DNA from 2 places in the Allobosea sp. LjRoot90 genome. Region 2 is predicted to be linked to the other one. Evidence: predicted binding sites of a transcription regulator. Region 2 holds the regulator's gene; the other holds the start of a gene.
The links. The regulator HrcA, encoded in region 2, represses chaperone genes, less so after heat shock. The targets are predictions, from matches to a motif close to GTTAGCACTCNCNNNNNGNGAGTGCTAAC.
Positions count from the first base shown of each region.

Region 1 (9,970 bases), on a different contig from region 2:
AGCTTGCCGACCACGACCGCGCCGTCATCGCCGGCGTTGTCGACGATCTGCTTGGCCGGGGACGTGATCGCCTTGCGGACGATCTCGACGCCGGTCTTCTGGTCGTCGTTCTGGGTCTTGATCGCCTTGACGGTCTGGAGCGCGCGCAGGAGAGCGACGCCGCCACCCGGCAGGATGCCTTCTTCGACGGCCGCGCGGGTCGCGTTCAGGGCGTCGTCGACGCGGTCCTTCTTCTCCTTGACCTCGACCTCGGTCGCGCCGCCGACGCGGATGACCGCGACGCCGCCGGCGAGCTTGGCCAGACGCTCCTGGAGCTTCTCACGGTCGTAGTCCGAGGAAGTCTCCTCGATCTGCGCCTTGATCTGCGAAACGCGGCCCTCGATGTCCTTCTTCTTGCCGGCGCCGTCGATGATCGTGGTGTTCTCCTTCTCGATGCGCACCTTCTTGGCGCGGCCGAGCATGTTGAGCGTCACGGTCTCGAGCTTGATGCCGAGGTCTTCCGAGATCATCTGGCCGGCGGTCAGGATCGAGATGTCCTCGAGCATGGCCTTGCGGCGATCACCGAAGCCCGGAGCCTTGACGGCCGCGACCTTGAGGCCGCCACGGAGCTTGTTGACGACGAGCGTGGCGAGAGCCTCGCCCTCGACGTCCTCGGCGATGATCAGCAGCGGCTTGCCGGTCTGCACGACGGCCTCGAGGATCGGCAGCATCGCCTGGAGCGACGACAGCTTCTTCTCGAAGATGAGGATGTAGGGGTCCTCGAGCTCGGCGACCATCTTCTCGGCGTTGGTGATGAAGTAGGGCGAGAGATAGCCACGGTCGAACTGCATGCCCTCGACGACGTCGAGCTCGGTCTCGGCGGTCTTGGCTTCCTCGACGGTGATGACACCCTCGTTGCCGACCTTCTGCATCGCGGTCGCGATCATCTTGCCGACCGACTCATCGCCGTTCGCCGAGATGGTGCCGACCTGCGCGACTTCCGCGTTCGAGGTGACCTTCTTCGAGTTCTTCTTCAGGTCAGCGACGATGGCCTCGACGGCGAGATCGATGCCGCGCTTCAGGTCCATCGGGTTCATGCCGGCGGCGACCGACTTCAGGCCTTCGCGCATGATCGCAGCGGCGAGAACCGTCGCGGTCGTGGTGCCGTCACCGGCTGCGTCGTTCTGCTTCGAGGCCACTTCGCGCACCATCTGGGCGCCCATGTTCTCGAACTTGTCGGCGAGCTCGATCTCCTTGGCGACGGTGACGCCGTCCTTGGTGATGCGCGGGGCGCCGAACGACTTCTCGATCACGACGTTGCGGCCCTTGGGACCGAGCGTGACCTTGACGGCGTTGTTCAGGATCTCGACGCCGCGCAGCATCTTGTCGCGGGCATCGGTGGAAAAGCGGACTTCTTTGGCAGCCATGAGACTACTCCTGATTGAGGGCTTGAAGGGTCGTCAGGCTGTTCAGCCGATGACGCCCATGATGTCGGATTCCTTCATGATCAGGAGATCCTGGCCGTCGATCTTGACTTCGGTGCCGCTCCACTTGCCGAAGAGGACGCGATCGCCCTTCTTGACATCGAGGGGAACCAGCTTGCCGGCTTCGTCGCGGGCGCCGGGGCCGACGGAGACGATTTCGCCCTCTTGGGGCTTTTCCTTGGCGGTATCGGGGATGATGATGCCACCCTTGGTCTTCTCTTCGCCATCAAGGCGACGGACCACAACGCGGTCATGCAGCGGACGGAACTTCATGGTTCAGTCTTCCTCTCGGTCGTATTCTGGACGGGCGCGAGTCTGGCCCGTGAAAGGGGTCTGTTAGCAGTCTCACCAAGTGAGTGCTAACGGACGTCGCGGAGATAGGCCTGAGGCCTGCAGGAGTCAAGGAATCCGCTGTGCGAAAGGTGAACGCGGCCACCGGTCGCCGATCTGCGCTGCTGCGGCGGCACGTTAAACCGGCTATCGTGGCGAGATGACGACGCTAACGCCCGATCTTCACCTCGACGACATCGCCCGCTCCTGTGTCGTGCTGCATGTCCGGATGACGGCGCGGGCCGTGACCCGCGCCTATGACGAGGCGATGCGGCCGAGCGGCCTCAAGATCACCCAGTTCGTGCTGCTCTCGGCGCTCTCGACCGGCGCCTGGCGCTCTGTCACCGAACTCGCCGACCGCTTCGCGCTGGAGCGCACCTCGCTGACGCGCAATTTGCAGCTGCTTGCTGCCGAGAAGCTGATCGAGCCCGTCGACTGCAAGGGCCGTGCGCTGACCTATGCGGTCACAGAAAAGGGCCGCGCCGCGATCGAGGCGGCGATCCCCTATTGGCGCGCGGCGCAGGACAGGATCGAAGGCGGGCTCGGCCAGCAGCGCTGGAGCGAGACGCGCGACAGCCTGAAAGCGATCAGGCGGGCGGCTCGGCAGGCCAGCTGAGCCGAACTGGCGCGCTTGACCTCAATCCAACTCCATCTCTATCGTGCATCTACACGATATAGATGGAGTCGGATATGTCCCGAGAGATCGGTGTCGTCAGCCGCGATGTTCTGCTCGCGGAGGACGGCGTGTCCTTCCTGCGCGGGATGATCGAGGGACGCCATCCCGGCCCGCCCTTCGCCGATGCGATGGATTTCGACATCGCTGAAGTCGAGGAGGGCAGGGCGGTCTTTGTCGGCAAGCCCTCGCCGCGCTTCTTCAATCCGCTCGGCACGATCCATGGTGGCTGGACGGCGACGATCCTCGATTCCGCTATGGCCTGCGCCGTGCATTCGACGCTGCGGGCCGGCGAGGGTTACACGACGCTGGAGATGAAGCTGAACTATGTCCGCCCGGTCATGCCCGGCAACGGCCCGGTACGCTGCGAGGGCAGGCTGATTCACCGCGGCGGCTCGGTCGCCACGAGCGAGGGCAGGTTGGTCGATGCGCAAGGCAAGCTGTTGGCGCACGGGACCGAGACCTGCATGATCTTCGGCGCTAAGGTGGGCGCAGGGCGCTGAACGGCCGGCCGCACCTGCCTCTGAACAGGAGCGGTTCTTGACGTTCGCGCCATTCGCCGACGAGGCCGTCGAGGCGAAATTCCGGTCTCTGCCGGAGCCGCTTCGGCCGCCCATGCTGCGCCTGCGCCAGACGATCCTCGCTGTTGCGGCCGCGAATCCCGACATCGGGCCGCTGACTGAGACGCTGAAATGGGGCGAGCTTGCCTGGCTGCCCAAGCGGCCGAGGACAGGAACGACCGTGCGCGCGGGCGCACTGAAGGGCTCACTGACGCATTACGCGCTCTATGTTCATTGCCAGACGAGCCTGATCGAGACGTTCAGGCGCCACTATCCCGGGCAATTCAGCTATGAGGGCAATCGGGCGCTGATCTTCGTTGCCGGGAGCGAGCCGCCGGCCGAGCCACTGGCCCACTGCATCGCGCTCGCCCTGACCTATCACCGTTGGGCAAGGCGCTGAGCGCCGCTCAGGCTCTGCGATAGTCGCTCGGGTTCGCACCCATCACCCGCTTGAAGCGTCGGTTGAAGGTCGAGAGATCGCCGAAGCCGCAGTCGAAGGCGATGCCGGCGACCGGCAAGTCGGTCCGGCGCAGCAGCAATGCCGCCCGGTGCAGGCGGGTGCGCAGCACATATTGATGCGGCGTCATCCCGACCAGCGCCCGGAAGGTGCGCAGGAAATGATAGGGGCTCATCGTCGCCTGCCCAGCCAGCGCATCGAGCGAGAGCGCCTCTTCGCAATGCGCTTCGATATGGCGCAGCGCATTGGTGATCCGGCGCTGGTCGCGGGCGCTCGGCGTATCGGTTCCAGGTTCAGTCCCCGATAATACGCTAGCCACCGTACCGGCGAGGCGCATCGCGGTCTCCTCAAGCCTGTCGGGATCATCAGCAACGGCTTCCGCTTCGGCCAGGAGGCCGGCCAGTGCGGGGAGGGGCGGGAGATGTGCCAGCCTGAAATCGCTGCGCCGGGCGCCGGGCACGGCCGCGATGATGCCTTCAAGATAGGCCGGCTCGAACTGGAAGGCGAGGCAGCGGTCGCCGGCCGCATGCTCATGCCCGCATTCGAAGCAGGCGCCGCGATTGCCGAGCAGCAGCGAGCCCGGCGCCAGCACAGCGCTGCCTTGCGATGAGCGATATCGGAAGGAGCCGCTGCGGACGATGGCGATGCAGTGATGCGGGTGCTCTTCCTCGAAGGCGCGGTCCTTCGGTCCGGCGGTGCAGACGATGTCACTGACGCGCCAGCCGGGGCCCGATGCCAGAAGATGAGTGGTCGCGGTCATGCTGGCGAGTTTAGCAGTTTTTCCCAAGCAAGGCCCGGCGCTTCGGGTCTAGCTGGCGCCAAGTTGATCAAGACGGAGCCCGATCATGACAGCAGCGCCATCGACGCTGGCCGATGTCCTCATCGCTGACGGGCCGGCGCCCGAATATGCGGAGAAGCTCGCCCTCTACGGCCAGTTTGTCGGCGCCTGGACCATGGAGGCGGTGATCCATACCGAGGACGGTCAGCGCAATGAGGCGAAGGGCGAAATCCGCTTCGGCTGGGTGCTCGGTGGGCGCGCCGTGCAGGATGTCTGGAGCCTGCCCGGCTTCTTCCACGGCACGACGCTGCGCATCTACGACCCCGGCCAGGACGCCTGGCACATCCGCTGGAACGACCCGGTCAAGCAATACTACACGCACCAGATCGGCCGTGCCGATGGCCGGGACATCGTCCAGCACGGCAAGCTCGATGACGGCACTGCGATCCGCTGGCGCTTCACCGAGATCACGCCGGACTCGTTTCATTGGATCGGCGACCACTCGCGCGACGGTGGAACTACCTGGAAGGTCCAGGCCGATTTCCGGGCGAAACGCATCGAAATCTGAAAGGGAGACGAAAGCCATGTTCGATCACATCTCAATCGGCGTTCGCGAGATCGCCCGCACGAAACGCTTCTATGACGGAGCGCTCGGCGCGCTCGGCTATGACTGCCTCAGTGCGGATGAAGGCTCGCTCGGCTATGGCAAGGGGGGCGTCGGCCTCTGGATCGGCGTGGTCTCGGCGCCAGTGCCGCCGGATCGCGACTCCAATTTGCATTTCTGCTTCGTCGCGCCGACGCGCCAGAGCGTCGATGCCTTCCATGCCGCGGCGCTGGCGGCGGGTGGCACCGACAATGGCAAGCCGGGCCTGCGCGAGTCATATGGCCCCGACTACTACGCCGCCTTCGTCGTCGATCCCGACGGCTACCGGCTCGAGGCCTATTGCAGCAAGCCGGTCTGAGGCGATCGCAACAGATTAATGCTCGGGCGGCAGATCATGTGCCGCCCATTCGCTGCGCGGGATCGCCTCGCCGACGCGGAACTGGAAGCCGGCGACCTTGCCAGTCGCCGTCATCTCGCAGCGGAATCGCAAGCCGTACCATTGCTTGCGGCTGCGGAAGGCGGCTCCTTCCGCTTCCAGCGCGGTCCTGGATGCTTTCGTGCCGGCCATTGCAAAAGCCACGACGCGGTCGGGCTCGAACTCGGCCTTCCAGGCATGGATCTGGCTCATCGCCTCGAGATTGCAGAGCTGCTCGATGCGCTCGGCGGCTTCGAGCGTCTTCAGCGCCTCGCGCGTCCCGCGGCTCCGGGGACTGGCCAGCACGCTCTCGGAATGCAACGTCCGGGCGGTGATCATAGCCGGCGGCTCGGCCAGGGGTGGGACGGGCGGGGCGGTCAGTTTGTCCGGAGGTGGTGTGATGGGGACCGCTTGCGGGGGTGGCACGATCTCGGTTGTCGGTGGAGGGGCGGGTACCTGCACCGGGGGCGGCGGTGGTGAAACCGGCGTCAGCGCCTCCGGGCCGACCAGCTCGACCTCGATGCTCGCCTCGCTGACCGGAACGAAGCCGCTGAAGGCGCGGACGGCGAGCAGGGCGCCAAGCAGGGCAAGATGCAGGCAGAGCGCGACGGCGAGGCCAGGTTCGCGAAGGACGCGAACAGCGGGGCCGGGGCGCTGCATGCCCTGATCAATCGCCGTTGGTGCGGAAGGAGGGCATGAGCGGCGGGCGCTTCCCGTGAGGCGTTCCGTGCAGAAGTCCGACCAAGCAGGCGATTTTGCGGCGGGGGCTCAGCGCCGGCTGACGGCGAAGGCGCCCGCGACGATCAGCACCGCGCCGGCAAAGGTGGTCCAGAGTGGTACTTCACCGAAGACGGACCAGCCGAGCAGGCTGGCCCAGACCAGCGCCGTATATTCGATCGGCGCCAGCCGGGAGGCGGGGGCGCGAGCAAAGGCCGAAGTCAGCGAGAGGTGCCCGGCGACGCCGAGCGCACCGGCGCCGAGATAGGCGAGCAGATCGCCGCCGCTCATCGGCATGAAGACGAAATAGGCCGGCCAGGCCAGGCACAGCGCCGGCCCGGCATTCTGGAACAGCACGATGATCGCCGGGTGCTCTTTCACCGCGATCCGCCGTAGCAGGATCAGGTTGAAGGCATAGGAGACCGCGGAGAACAGCGCCGCGGCGACGCCGAGCTCGGCGCCGGTGACGCCGCCCTGCAAGCGCGGCCAGACCATCACCAGCATGCCGGCGAGGCCAAAGCCGAGCGCCTGCAGGATGCGTCCGTCGAGCCGTTCCTTCAGGATCAGGGCGCCAAGCAAAGCGACGAAGACCGGCGCGAGGAAGGACAGCGTCAGCGCCTCGGCTAGCGGCAGCACCGAGACCGAATAAAAGAAGCTGCCGGCGGTCAGGATCACCACCGGCACGCGTAACGAATTGCCGATCAGGCTGGCTCGCGTCGGAAAGGCGGGGCGCATGAAGGCGAGCACCACGAGCGCGCATAGGCCGCCCATGGCAAAGCGCATGAACAGCGCCAGCAGGAACGGATGCTGCTGCATCTGCGCCTTGATGACCGCATCCATCGCGGTGAGCAGCGCGATGCCGAACGCGGCCCGCAGCGCCGTGTTGGCGTTCATGGCCGCGCCGCAGTGAGCGGCTTGCGGAAATGGTATTCCCAGGTGGAGGAGATGTCGGCGAGGTAGCGCTCGCCCGGCCAGCGCACGAAGCCGAGTTTCTCGTAGAAGCGATGGCCGCGGGCGAATTTGCTGTCCGACCACAGCATCATCTCGCCGTAACCGCCGGCCTCGGCGAAAGCAAGAGTCTGCGCAAACAGAGCTTGCGCCAGGCCGCTGCCGCGCTGGCTCGGGTCGGCATAGACCTTGAACAACTCGACCGCATTCTGGTCGGGCACCGGCACGACGGCGATCGAACCAACGATGCGGCCATCCGGCCCATCCGCGACCCAGTGCCTGCCGCCCTTCTGCGCATAATAGCTGGCCGGGCGGCGCAGCTCGGGGAATTCCGACCAGTCGAAGAAACAGTTCGGATATTCGGCGAAAGTCGCGGCGATCAAGGCGGCAAGCGGCTCCGAATCGGCGTCGGTGGCGTCGCGAAGGGCGGGCAAAGCGGTCATGACGGATCGCTTAGGGCCAATGCGGTACGTTGCAAAGATGGGCCGCTCGCGCTCCTGCCATGCTGCTATCGCAGCAATGCCAGCGCGGCGTCTGCCGTCAGCTTCAACGCCGCCACCGCCAGCAGCAGATAGCAGGCGAAGAACAGCCGCTTCTGATCGAGCCGGTTATGCAGCCAGCGGCCGATCCAGACACCGATCGGCGCGGCCGGCAGCAGCACAAGCGCCGCCCAGAGCGCCTGTGGCTGCTTTAAGCCCAGGGCCAGATAGGGCGGCAGCTTCAGGAGGTTGCCGAGCATGAAGAAGGCGATGGTCGTGCCGACGAAGGCGGTCTTGGAGAGCCCGCGCGCCAACAGGTACATGGCGACGGGTGGCCCCCCAGCATGGGCGACAAAGGTGGTGAAGCCCGAGGCCGTGCCGGCCAGCAGTGCCAATGGCGGCGAGACGGGCAGCTGGCCGGGAGGCGCGACACGCCCGCGCAGGAACCAATGGCCCGTGAAGGCGAGGGTGATGAGCCCGATGGTCAGCGTCACCACGCGCGCATCGACGATGAGGAAGACCGCATAGCCGATCGCGATGCCGGTGATCAGGCCGGGTATCAGCCAGGCGAGATCCGGCTTCGACCAGGTCGAGGCGCCGAAGCTGCCGATTGCGACAAGGTCCATCGCCGCGACCAGCAGCGCCACCATGATCGCGGCCTGCAGGGGATCGACCACCAGCGCCAGCAGCGGAATACCGAGGATGGCGAGCCCGCCGCCGAAGGCACCCTTGCCGATGCCCATGAGCAGGGTCGTGGTCCAGCCGACGAGATAGAACAGCGGATCGCCTGGCATCGGCTCAGCCTGCCGCGATGGCGGAGAGCGAGAGCTGGTCGGCTTCCGCCTGGATATCTGCGGTTTGGCGATTGGGCGGAATCAGCGCAGTCATGCATCGCCGGTCCCGAGCTGGTCTGCCCCTTCGCGATGGCGTCATGACCGTTCTGCTGCCCTTCGTGATCAATGCCGGGCTGAACTTCGCCCTCGGGCTGCTCATCGCCTATTTCCTCGGCCCCGCCGAATTCGGCCGCTATGCCATCGGCGCGGCGATCATCGTCGTGCTCAACACCGCGCTGCTCGACTGGATCAGGCTGTCGACCGTCCGTTTCTACTCGCAGAAGAGCCGGGAGGAACAGCCGCAGATCAGGGCGACCCTCGATGTGCTGAGCGCAGGCATGACCATCGCGCTCACCGGGTTGCTCGTCGCTGCGGTCGTCGCTGGGGTCGATTTCGGCCTGCCGGCCATGCTGGTTGCGGCGTCGGTGCTGGGCGGCATCTGTGCCGGCCTGTTCGACTATCACGGCGCGATCGCCCGGGCCCGCTTCCTCGATGCGGCCTATGCCCGCCTGGTCATCGTCAAGAATGTGCTGGCGCTGGTCCTGATGGTCGGCGGCGCCTGGTGGACGCGCGACCCGACGATCGTGATGTTCGGCGGCGTTATCAGCGTGATGGCGGCCTTGCTTGCCGTGCGCCGGTCGCTTGCCGACGCGCCGCTCGTCTGGTCGGCGGCACGGCGCGATCTCGCGCTCGATTTTGCACGCTATGCGCTGCCGCTCGTCGGCGCCAACGCGATCTATTCGCTGATCCCGCTGCTCAACCGCTCGCTGCTCGCCGATGCCTATGGCTTTGCCGAGGCCGGCTATTTCTCGCTCGCCGCCGATATGGGCCTGCGCCTGTTCGGTACGCTCGCCGCGACGCTCGAGATCGTCATGCTGCGCGAGGTGCTTCGGCTCGACGAGGCCAAGGGTCGCCGGGCAGCGCAAAAGCGCATCGCCGAGAATCTCGTGATCGTAACGATGGTGGCGCTGCCGGTGGCGGCCGGCCTCTTCCTCGTGCTGCCGGCTTTCGAGAAGCTGCTCGTGCCGGCGGCGTTCCACGGCCGCTTCGCCGCCTACATGCTGTTGCTGCTGCCGGGTTTCTTCGCGCTTACGATCTTCGTCGGTGGGCTTTATCCGGTCTTCCTGCTCGGCAAGCGCACCGGCATGGTGACCCTGGCCGCTTGCACGGGGCTGGCCGCCAATCTCGCGATCGTCTTCGGCGCCGGCGCCGCCGGGCCGGAGCGGTTCGCGCTTGGCCAGACGGTGAGCTTCCTGATCGTTCTCGTCATCACCGGCTGGGTCGCCTTGCGAACCTTGCCGGTCCTGCCGAAATTGCGGGACATCGGCCTCATCATTGCAGCGGTCGCGGTCATGGTGGCGGCGGTCTGGCCGCTTTCCGGACGCTTGCCGCCCTTGCCTGAGCTGCTGCTGCAGGGCGCGCTTGGCGTCGCCATCTATGGCGGGCTGATGCTGGCCTTCGACGTGGCGCGCTGCCGGACGTTGTTGCGGCTGTGGCTCGCGCTGCGCAAGAGCCGGATCCGATCAGGCTGATTCCACCCGATCGGTGAATCCGTCTCTCGCTATAGCGGTTAGCGTGAACGGAGCATTTACCGCGTTTGCTCGCGGATCGCTAAGGTTAATCGCCGGAATTGCAGCGATTAAGCCAGTTTCCGGACGAGCAGAGTCAACGATTCACCGTTCATTTCAACACATCGCCTCACGCTTCTCGCCT
Region 1 is NZ_CAXUTF020000010.1:21,474-31,443, reverse strand. It holds gene groL (chaperonin GroEL) at 1-1,406, opposite strand, end outside; gene groES (co-chaperone GroES) at 1,449-1,736, opposite strand; gene ACSQ3M_RS25875 (MarR family winged helix-turn-helix transcriptional regulator) at 1,954-2,409, shown strand; gene ACSQ3M_RS25870 (PaaI family thioesterase) at 2,484-2,969, shown strand; gene ACSQ3M_RS25865 (DUF1801 domain-containing protein) at 3,007-3,426, shown strand; gene ACSQ3M_RS25860 (helix-turn-helix domain-containing protein) at 3,434-4,243, opposite strand; gene ACSQ3M_RS25855 (hypothetical protein) at 4,329-4,829, shown strand; gene ACSQ3M_RS25850 (VOC family protein) at 4,846-5,223, shown strand; gene ACSQ3M_RS25845 (DUF930 domain-containing protein) at 5,239-5,940, opposite strand; gene ACSQ3M_RS25840 (DMT family transporter) at 6,049-6,891, opposite strand; gene ACSQ3M_RS25835 (N-acetyltransferase family protein) at 6,888-7,388, opposite strand; gene ACSQ3M_RS25830 (sulfite exporter TauE/SafE family protein) at 7,454-8,218, opposite strand; gene ACSQ3M_RS25825 (lipopolysaccharide biosynthesis protein) at 8,356-9,789, shown strand.
Region 1: a site for HrcA is predicted at 1,799-1,827, ahead of groES (co-chaperone GroES). Genes of this name have one in related genera too.

Region 2 (9,970 bases):
GGCCATCGTCTTCCAGCCAGCGCAATTGCCGGTTGTTCGGGATGTCGCTCCAGACAAGGTAGCGACCCTGTGCATTCCAGGCCGGCCCTTCCGCCCAGAGCGCGCCGGTCCAGAGCCGCTGGACCGGCGCATTCGGTTGGGCCAGCCCTTCGAAAGCCGGATCGACGGCGATGACGTCGGGATCCCAGAAATAGGTGGTCGGGGCGCCGCCGCGGCTGAAATCGCGCGGCGGTGTGGTGATCGTGCTCGGCGGCCCGGGTCTTGCGGCCGGGGCCTGTGCCAGGGCCGTATCGGCAGTTGCGGCAAGCGCGCCTGCTCCCGCGACCTGCAACAAGCGGCGGCGCGACAGCGCCGGGCGCGTTTCGTCGATCTTGCTCTGCTGCATCTTGACCTCCCTGAGCCGGACTGTCCCGTCCTTGCGGGTGACATCGGGGGCGCCGATTGCGGCGGTGACGTGGCGGAAGGTGGCTGCTTCGTCATGGTGAGCCCTGTTCCAACAGGGCTTCTCATCGACTTAAATCGGTTTAATGATATCGAGTTGTGCGAACGGCGCCGCGATCTGTCCTCAGGCCGCCAGATCGGCGACGAGCGCGTCGAGCAGCAGCGCGCCTTCTGGCGTCGCGGCGAGGCGGCCATTCGGCTTGCGGGTGAGGAAGCCCTCGGCAATCAGGCTGCCGATCCGGTTTCCGTTGAGCTTGCGGCCAGCCAGCCCCTCGAACACGTCGAGATCGATGCCTTCGACCAGTCGAAGGCCCATCAGCAGGTACTCATCGCCCTGCGCCTCGGTCGAAAGACGCTCGTTCTCAACCAGCGCGTCGGTGCCGGCCTCGATCCGCTCCAGCCAGGTCTCGGGACGCTTTTCGGTCGATTGGGCATAGCGGCCATCGGCAGTCACCAGTCGGCCATGAGCGCCCGGTCCGATGCCGGCATATTCGCCATAGTGCCAGTAAACCAGATTGTGCCGGCATTCCGCGCCCGGCCGGGCATGGTTCGAGATCTCGTAGACCGGCAGGCCGTGCTTGGCGGTGATCTCCTGCGTCAGCTCGTAGAGCGCCGCACCGGCATCGGGATCGGGAATGGCGAGCTTGCCGGCGCGGAAGAGCTGATCGAAGGCCGTGCCGGGCTCGATGGTGAGCTGGTAGAGCGAGAGATGCTCGGCGGCATGGCTGATCGCGAGTTCGAGCTCGGCCTGCCACAGCGCCGGTGTCTGGTTCGGCGAGCGGGCATAGATCAGGTCGAAGGAGTAGCGCTCGAAATAGCGGCGCGCGATCGCGACTGCATCGAGCGCTTCCTGCGCCGAATGCATCCGGCCGAGCGCTTTCAGGTCGGCATCGTTCAGCGCCTGCACGCCGAGCGAGACGCGGTTGACGCCGGCCGCCCGGAAATCGCGGAAGCGGCCGGCTTCGACGCTGGTCGGATTGGCCTCCAGCGATACCTCGCAGTCAGAGGCGACGGCCCAGTGCTCGCCGATCGCATCGAGGATGGCACCGACCGTAGCGCCCTCCATCAGCGAGGGCGTGCCGCCGCCGAAGAAGATCGAGGAGACCGTGCGCCCCGGCGCGAGCGCGGCGCGCTGGGCGATCTCGCGGCGGAAGGCGGCGATGTAGCGCGCCTGGTCCGGCGGCTGGTGCCGGACATGGGAGTTGAAGTCGCAATAGGGGCATTTGGCCAGGCAGAACGGCCAATGCACATAGACGGCGAAGCCGGCAGCCGCGGTCGGATGCGGCGGCACGCGAGGCCGCCCCGTCAAGGCGGCTGCGGCCGTCAAGCGGGCGTCCTCAGGCAGGCGGCGGCCAGCACGTGGAAGGCGCGGGCCCGGTGCGACAGGCCGGGCGAGCCGTCCTGCGGGATGCCGTGCTTCTCTTCTGCGGCCATCTCGCCAAAGGTCTTGGCATGGCCGGCCGGCTGGAAGATCGGGTCGTAGCCGAAGCCGGAAAGTCCGCGCGGGGAGTCGACAATCTCGCCGAAGACGCGGCCCTCGAACAGCTCCTGATGGCCGTCCGGCCAGGCGATCACCAGCGCCGAGACGAAATGCGCCTTGCGCTGTTCCGGCGTGGTCGCGCCGCGCTTGGCCAGTTCCACTTGGACGCGGGCCAGCGCCGGGGCGAAATCCTTGCCCGGCCCGGCCCAATTGGCCGAGAATAGGCCGGGCGCGCCGTCGAGCGCATCAATGCAGACGCCGGAATCGTCGGCGAGCGCCGGCAATCCGGAAGCACTTGCTGCCGCGATAGCCTTGATCGCGGCGTTCTCGGCGAACATGTGGCCGTTCTCCTCGGGCTCGGGCAAGCCAAGCTCGCCGGCCGAGACCAGTTCGACGCCATAGGGCGCCAGAAGCTCGCGCATCTCGCGCAATTTGCCCTGGTTATGGGTCGCGATCACGACCTTGCCGGTGAGGAGGCGGCGAGGCATTGCCATTGAGCTCATACTGGGTGTCCTCCGCCGTCATCGCGCGGTGGCTCATAGGCCCGGTCGGGTGAGCCGGATGATTGCTCGCGGTTGATCTTCTTGCTTGGTCGAACGCTGATGGCGATCACGACGAGCAGCACCGCCAAGGCGATTGCTATCCCGAGCCCGATCTCCATCCAGTTCATGCCTCGCCCTACCTACGCCACCGTTGCCTTCTGCAGGGTCACCAGCTTGCCGATGCCGCCCTTGGCGAGCTTGAGCAGCGCCATCAACTCGTCCTCGCTGAAGGGCGCGCCCTCGGCGGTGCCTTGCACCTCGACCAGGCCGCCCGCGCCGGTGATGACGAAGTTCGCGTCCGTCTGCGCGCCGGAATCCTCGACATAATCGAGATCGATCACCGGGTTGCCGGCGACGATGCCGCAGGAGACAGCCGCGACGTGATCCTTCAGCGGATTGGCGCCTTTCAGCATGCCGCGGCCTTCCATCCATTTCAGCGCATCGTGCAGCGCGACCCAGGCGCCGGTGATCGAGGCGGTGCGGGTGCCGCCATCGGCCTGGAGCACGTCGCAGTCGACGACGATCTGGCGCTCGCCGATCGCGGTCAGGTCGACCACGGCGCGCAAGCTGCGCCCGACCAGCCGCTGGATCTCCTGCGTCCGGCCCGAAGGCTTGCCTGAGGTGACCTCGCGGCGGGTGCGCTCATGCGTGGCGCGCGGCAGCATCGAATATTCGGCGGTGACCCAGCCCTTGCCGGTGCCGCGCAGCCAGGGCGGCCCCTTTTCCTCGACGGTGGCGGCGCAAAGCACCTTGGTCTCGCCGAAGCTCACCATGCACGACCCTTCCGCATAGCGGACAACGCCACGTTCCAGCGTGACCTTGCGCATCTCGTCGGCTGCGCGCTTCGAGGGTCTCATCGTGCCATCCTGTCTTCTGAATTCGCGGCTTGTAGGCGTTTAACCGGAGAGCGGCAAGGCGAGCCGGTCATGAGGGCTTGATCCGGCTGCCCGCGACGGGGACAATGGGCCATGGTCACCAGGTTGTTCACGAGGCGATGAGCGCCCATACTCGCCCGGATTCGCCCGGCGGCCTGGTCGAGATCGACCAGCGCTCGCGCGAGATCTTTCGGCAGATCGTCGACGGCTATCTGACCACCGGCGAGCCGGTCGGCTCGCGCAACATCGCCCGCCTGCTGCCGATCGCGCTGTCGCCGGCGACGGTGCGCAATGTCATGACTGACCTCGAAATGGCCGGACTGATCTATGCGCCGCATACCTCGGCCGGGCGTTTGCCGACCGAGCGGGGCCTGCGCTTCTTCGTCGACGGCATGATGGAGGTGGGCAATCTCACCTCGGACGAACGGTCCCGCATCGAGGCGCAGATCAGGGCAGCCGCCAGCAACCGCTCGCTCGACCAGACGCTGACCGAGGCTTCCGCACTGCTTTCTGGGCTGTCGCGCGGCGCCGGCGTCGTCGTCACCACCAAGGCCAATGCCCGGCTGCGCCATATCGAGTTCGTCCGGCTCGATGCTGGCCGCGCGCTCGTCGTCCTCGTCGCCGATGATGGTACGGTCGAGAACCGCATCCTGGCGCTGCCGCCGGGCCTGCCGGCTTCGGCGCTGGTCGAGGCCGGCAATTTCCTCAATGCCCGCATTGTCGGCAAGACGCTGGATGAACTGCGCCGCGAGATCGCCGACAGCCGCTCGCAGATGGAGCGCGAGCTCGACGAACTGACCGCCCGGCTGGTCGAGACGGGCATCGCGACGAGCTCCGGCCCCTCCAGCGACCGCCACCTGATCGTGCGCGGCCAGGCCAATCTGCTCGAGGATTTGAAGGCGCAGGAGGATCTCGAGCGCATCCGCCTGCTCTTCGCCGATCTGGAGACGCAGACCGAATTGATCGACCTGCTCTCGCGCGCCGAGGCCGGCGACGGCGTGCGCATCTTCATCGGCTCGGAGAACAACCTGTTCTCGATGTCGGGTTCGTCGATCATCGCCGCGCCCTTCCGCGATGTCGGCCAGCGCATCGTCGGCGTCGTTGGCATCATCGGCCCGACGCGATTGAACTATGCCCGGATCGTGCCGATGGTCGATTATACCGCCAAGGTGGTCGGGCGCCTGCTCGATGGTGGGCGATGAGGCGGTTGCTGCGCACCGCCGCGATCCTGGCGGGAGTGCTGCTGATGACGGGGGTAAGCGAAGCACAGACCGAGCTGCTCGGAGCGGCCGGTCGTGGCGATCTTGCGGCGGTGAACCGCCTGATCACAGCCGGCGCCGATCTCGAACAGCGCGACGGCCAGAGGCAGACGCCGCTCCTGCTCGCCGTCGCCGGCAATCATGTCGCTATCGCCAAGGCATTGCTCGCCGCGGGAGCGAGCCCCAACGCCCAGGCCGCGAAGCAGGACACGCCCTGGCTGCTCGCCGGCGCCAGTGGCCGCACCGAGATCATCGCGGCGATGCTGCCGCTCAAGCCCGACCTGTCGCTCCGTAACCGCTATGGCGGCAATGCGCTGATCCCCGCCTGCGAGCGCGCCCATGTCGAGACGGTGAAGTTGCTGCTGACCAGCGGCATCGACGTGAACCACGTCAACAATCTCGGCTGGACCTGTCTTCTGGAGATCGTGATCCTCGGCGATGGCGGGCCGCGCCATCAGCAGGTGGCGAGGCTCGTGCTCGATGCCGGTGCCAGTCCCAACCTCGCCGACCGCGATGGCGTCACCCCGCTTCAGCACGCCCGCAAGCGCGGTCAGAGCGAAGTCGCGAAGCTGATCGCAGCCGCCGGCGGACGCTGAGGGGCTATTCCAGCCAGTCGGTGGCGAAGCGCTCGCTGGCGTGGATGTCGATGGATTCGAGTGTGTCCGGCCCGAGGCTGCGGAATTTATGCGGCGCGCCGGCCGGCACGACCAGGATCTGCCCGGGGCCCGCTTCGATCTCCTGATCGCCGATCGTGTAGAGCGCCCGGCCGGCGCGCACGATGAAGGTTTCGGGATAGGGATGGCTGTGCAGCCGCGGTCCCTTGCCGGGCTCGGCCCGAACGAAGATCAGCGAGACCTCGCCGCCGAAGCCCTGGACCTCGCCATGCCATTCGCCGGGTGTCTCGGTCCAGTCCCCGAGCGCGATGGCGCCCGGCACAGTGGTTTCGTCTGCCATTTCAGCCACGCGCCGCGATCGCGGCCGCCGCACCCGCCATCACGCCGCCGGTGACGCGGTTGATCCGGCGCATGGTGCGTGGGCTCGCCACCAGCCGCCGCGCCCGGTCGGCGGCGAAGGCATAGCCGAGCAGGGTGGTATTGATGATCAGCATGGTCAGCACCGCCACTTCGACGAAGGCGAGCGGCGTGATCGCCTGGAGGTCGACGATCAGCGGCAGGATCGAGACGAAGAACATCATCACCTTGGGATTGCCGAGCGTCAGCGCGACGCCGCCGAGGAAGAGGCGGATGCCTTCGCCACGCATCGCCGGCTGGTCTTCGAGGCTCTTCACCGGCGCGGTCCAGAGCTTCCAGGCGAGATAGATCAGATAGGCGCAGCCGGCATATTTGATCACGAGGAACAGGCCGTGGAAGTTCTGCATCAGCACGGACAGGCCGAGCACCGAGAAGGTCAGCCAGACCAGGTCGCCGGCTGCGATGCCGAGGACGAAGGGTACGGCCCGCCGGAACCCGGTCGACAGCGAGCGGGCCACGATCGCGGCAATGCCGGGGCCGGGCGAGGCGACGGCGAGAAAATAGACACCGGCGAAAACCAGAAGTCCGGCGAGATCCATCGGCACTGCTCCCTGAACCAGCTTGTTCAGCGCAGGCTAGCAGCAAGCTTTGCCTGCGTCCCATCGTGATGCGTGATCACGCCGATCAGTCGGCCTGACCGATCGCTGCCGTTCACGGAACCGCCCGGACCTCGCCGGGCGTGACCAGGAAGCGTTGCGCCCCGTCAGGAAGATCGCTGAACAGGGCGGGGTCGGCACCGGTCATCCAGACTTGGCAGCCGAGCTCGGCGAGAGTTCCGTAGAGCGCCGCACGCCGGCGCGGGTCGAGATGGGCAGCGACCTCGTCGAGCAGGACGAGTGGCGGCAGCTCGCTCATCGTCGCGACGAGGCGGGCATGGGCGAGCACGAGCCCGATCAGCAGTGCTTTCTGCTCGCCGGTCGAGCCCTGTCCGGCTGGGATGTCCTTGGCCGCATGGCGCACCGCGAGGTCGGAGGCCTGCGGCCCGGTGAGCGTGCGCCCGGCCGCCTTGTCGCGCAGGCGCATCCCAGCCAGTAATTCGCGATAGCTGTCCTCGGCATCGAGCGCCGGCAGACTCGCGACCAGGGCGTCGATCTCCCCCTCCAGAGCAATCTCGGCCTGTGGGAAAGGCGAGGTGTCATCGTGGTTCTGGGCGATGATGGCGGAGAGCCGCGCCACCGTCTCGGCCCGGGCGGCGGCGACGGCGACGCCGAGTTCGGCGATCTCGCGCTCGACGGCGTCGAGCCAGCGCTGCTGGTGCGGGCTCTCCTCGAGGATGCGGTTGCGCGAGCGCAGCGCCTTTTCGAGCGCGTTCGAGCGCGTGCCATGGCCGGGATCGACCGCCAGCACCAGCCGGTCGAGGAAGCGGCGGCGCTCGCCGGCCGAGCCTCGGAACAGCCCGTCGAGATCTGGCGTCAGCCAGACCAGGCGCAGATAGTCGCTGAAGGCGAGCGCCGAGCCGGCCGAGACACCGTCGATGCGGGCGAGCCGCGCCCGCCGCCCCTCGGCATCCGGCGGCTCCAGTCCGATCCCGAGCCTTGCCCCGTCATCGGCGAGCCCGATCGAGACGGCAAAGCCGCCATCGCCGGGCTGGCGTGCCATCTCCGAAAGGTCGGAGCGCCTCAGGCCGCGGCCGGGGGCGAACAGCGAGAGCGCTTCGAGGAGATTGGTCTTGCCGGCGCCGTTCTCGCCGCACAGCGCAACGAGCCGGCCCTCGATCGCGAGATCGAGGGCCGGATAGGAACGGAAATTCTGCAAAGTGAGGTGGGCGACCGCGGTCAAGACGGCAAACGAGTCAGACCCGCATCGGCATCAGCACATAGAGGGCCGAAGCGCCTTCGCGGTCCTGGATTACCGTCGGCGAGCCCGGATCGGCGAGCTTGAGCAGCGCGGTGTCGCCGTCGAGCTGGGCGGCGATGTCCATCAGATAGCGCGCGTTGAAGCCGATATCGAGCGGGCCGGCATCGTAATCGACCTCGATCTCCTCAGTCGCCGAGCCGGAATCGGGGTTGGTCACCGAGAGCGTCATGCGGCCATCGGCCATGGAGAGCTTCACGGCGCGGCCACGCTCGGACGAGATCGTCGAGACGCGATCGACGGAGGCCGCGAAATCGCCCCTGTCGACAGTGAGCAGCTTGTCGTTCCCGGATGGAATGACGCGCTGATAGTCGGGGAAGGTGCCGTCGATCAGCTTCGAGGTCAGCACGACCTCCGCGGTGGCGACACGGATCTTCGTGGCCGAGAGCTCGACCTGGACCTCGCTCTCGCCATCCTCCAGCAGCTTCTGGATCTCGGACACGGCCTTGCGCGGAACGATCACGCCCGGCATGCCGAGCGAGCCTTGCGGGGCGGGGGTGTCGACACGGGCAAGGCGATGGCCGTCGGTCGCGACCGCGCGCAGGACGGGGCGCCCGTCGACATCGATCGCGTGCAGATAGATGCCGTTGAGATAGTAGCGCGTCTCCTCGGTCGAGATCGCGAACTGAGTCTTGTCGATCAGGCGCTTGAGCTCGCCGGCCGGCAGCACGAAACGATGCGCCATCTCGCCGGCAGTGATGTCGGGGAAGTCGCTTTCGGGCAGCGTCTGCAGGGTGAAGCGCGAGCGGCCCGAGCGCAGCAGCATCTGGCCGGTCTCGCCGGTGGTCTCCAGCGAGACCTGAGAGCCATCCGGAAGCTTGCGGACAATGTCGTAGAGCGTGTGCGCCGGCACCGTGGTTGCGCCGGGCTCGATCACGTCGGCCGGCACCGTCTCGACGACCTCGATGTCGAGATCGGTCGCCTTCAGCTTCAGCCCGTCCTCACTGCCGCGCAGCAAGAGGTTGGACAGAATCGGGATCGTGTTGCGCCGCTCGACCACACGATGGACATGCCCGAGCGACTTCAGGAGCGTGGAGCGTTCGACCGTAACCTTCATGGGCGTCTTCTGGCGTGCTGGCGCCCGCGCGGCAAGGGGCGCGGGCGAGAGAATGGCCCGCGACATTGCCGGAGGGCCGGTTCCCGCGCAAGGGCGGGAATGCCCGCAATCACAGCTAACACGAGAGAGACAGGCTCACTCCTGCAGCATGCGCTTCAGCAGGTCGACCTCGTCATGCAGCAGCCGGTCCTCGACGATCGCCTTCTCGATCTTGCGCACGGCGTGCAGCACGGTGGTGTGGTCGCGCCCGCCGAAGCGGCGGCCGATCTCGGGCAGGGAGCGCGGCGTCAGCGCCTTGGCGAGATACATCGCGATCTGGCGCGGCTTGACCACCGCCGCCGTGCGGCGCTCCGACAGGATGTCGGCGCGGCTGACATTGTAGCGGGTCGCGACCAGTTTCTGGATGTCCTCGATCTTGACGCGGCGCGGCTCGCGCGTCCGCACCAGATCGCGGATTGCCGCCTCGGCGGTCTCCATCGTCACCGTCGCGCCGGTCAGCGTGGCATGGGCCAGGATGCGGTTGGCGGCGCCGTCGAGGTCGCGGCCATTGGTGGCGACCGCCCGGGCGACATAGGCGATCACGTCCGGGTTGACGTGGAAGCTCGGATGGGCGGCCTTCAGCCCGTCGAGGCGGATCGTCAGGATCTTGACCCGCAGCGCTTCGTCGAGCTCGCCGATCTCGACGACAAGCCCGCCAGCGAGCCGCGAGCGGATGCGCTCGTCGAGCGCCTCGAGGTCGCTGGGCAGCCGGTCGGCGGCGACGACGATCTGCTTACCGGCGTCGATCAGCGCGTTGATCGTGTGGCCGAACTCCTGCTGGATCGAGCGGCCCTGGATGAACTGGACGTCATCGACGATCAAGAGGTCGATGCCGCGCAGCTTCTCCTTGAAGGCGAGCGCCGTCTGTGACTTCAGCGCGGCGACGAAGCCGTACATGAAGCGGTCGGCGGTGAAATAGGCGACGCGCTTGCCATGCTGGCGTGCATCCTGGGCGACCGCCTGGATCAGATGCGTCTTGCCGAGGCCGACGCCGGCATGGAGGTAGAGCGGGTTATAGGGCGTCGAGCCGGCCGGCGCCGCCGAGATCCGCTCGGCCGCGGCGAAGGCGAGCGCGTTCGACTTGCCGACGACGAAGCTCTGGAAGCTCATGCGCCGGTCGAGCAGCGTGCCACAGGCGTCCATGGCATCGCGCTCGCCGGACTGATGGGTCGCCGAGGCGGGAGCAATCTCGGTGAGGGGAGCCGCAGTGCGGGGCTGAACCGTGCGTCCCCGCTGTGCCGAGGTGTCCCGGCAGGGCTCAGCGCTATCCCGCGCCACCTGGCGCACCGAGAGGGCGATCCCATTGAGGGCATCGAGCTCCGCCATGCAATGCGCCCGCAGGCGCTCGGCATAGTGCGCTTCGAGCCAGCTCTTCAGGAAGCGGGTGGGAAC
Region 2 is NZ_CAXUTF020000006.1:232,604-242,573, reverse strand. It holds gene ACSQ3M_RS21835 (SMP-30/gluconolactonase/LRE family protein) at 1-385, opposite strand, end outside; gene hemW (radical SAM family heme chaperone HemW) at 566-1,732, opposite strand; gene rdgB (RdgB/HAM1 family non-canonical purine NTP pyrophosphatase) at 1,765-2,409, opposite strand; gene ACSQ3M_RS21820 (hypothetical protein) at 2,421-2,591, opposite strand; gene rph (ribonuclease PH) at 2,604-3,320, opposite strand; gene hrcA (heat-inducible transcriptional repressor HrcA) at 3,458-4,540, shown strand; gene ACSQ3M_RS21805 (ankyrin repeat domain-containing protein) at 4,537-5,193, shown strand; gene ACSQ3M_RS21800 (cupin domain-containing protein) at 5,198-5,551, opposite strand; gene ACSQ3M_RS21795 (LysE family translocator) at 5,553-6,167, opposite strand; gene recF (DNA replication/repair protein RecF) at 6,280-7,407, opposite strand; gene dnaN (DNA polymerase III subunit beta) at 7,421-8,539, opposite strand; gene dnaA (chromosomal replication initiator protein DnaA) at 8,675-9,970, opposite strand, start outside.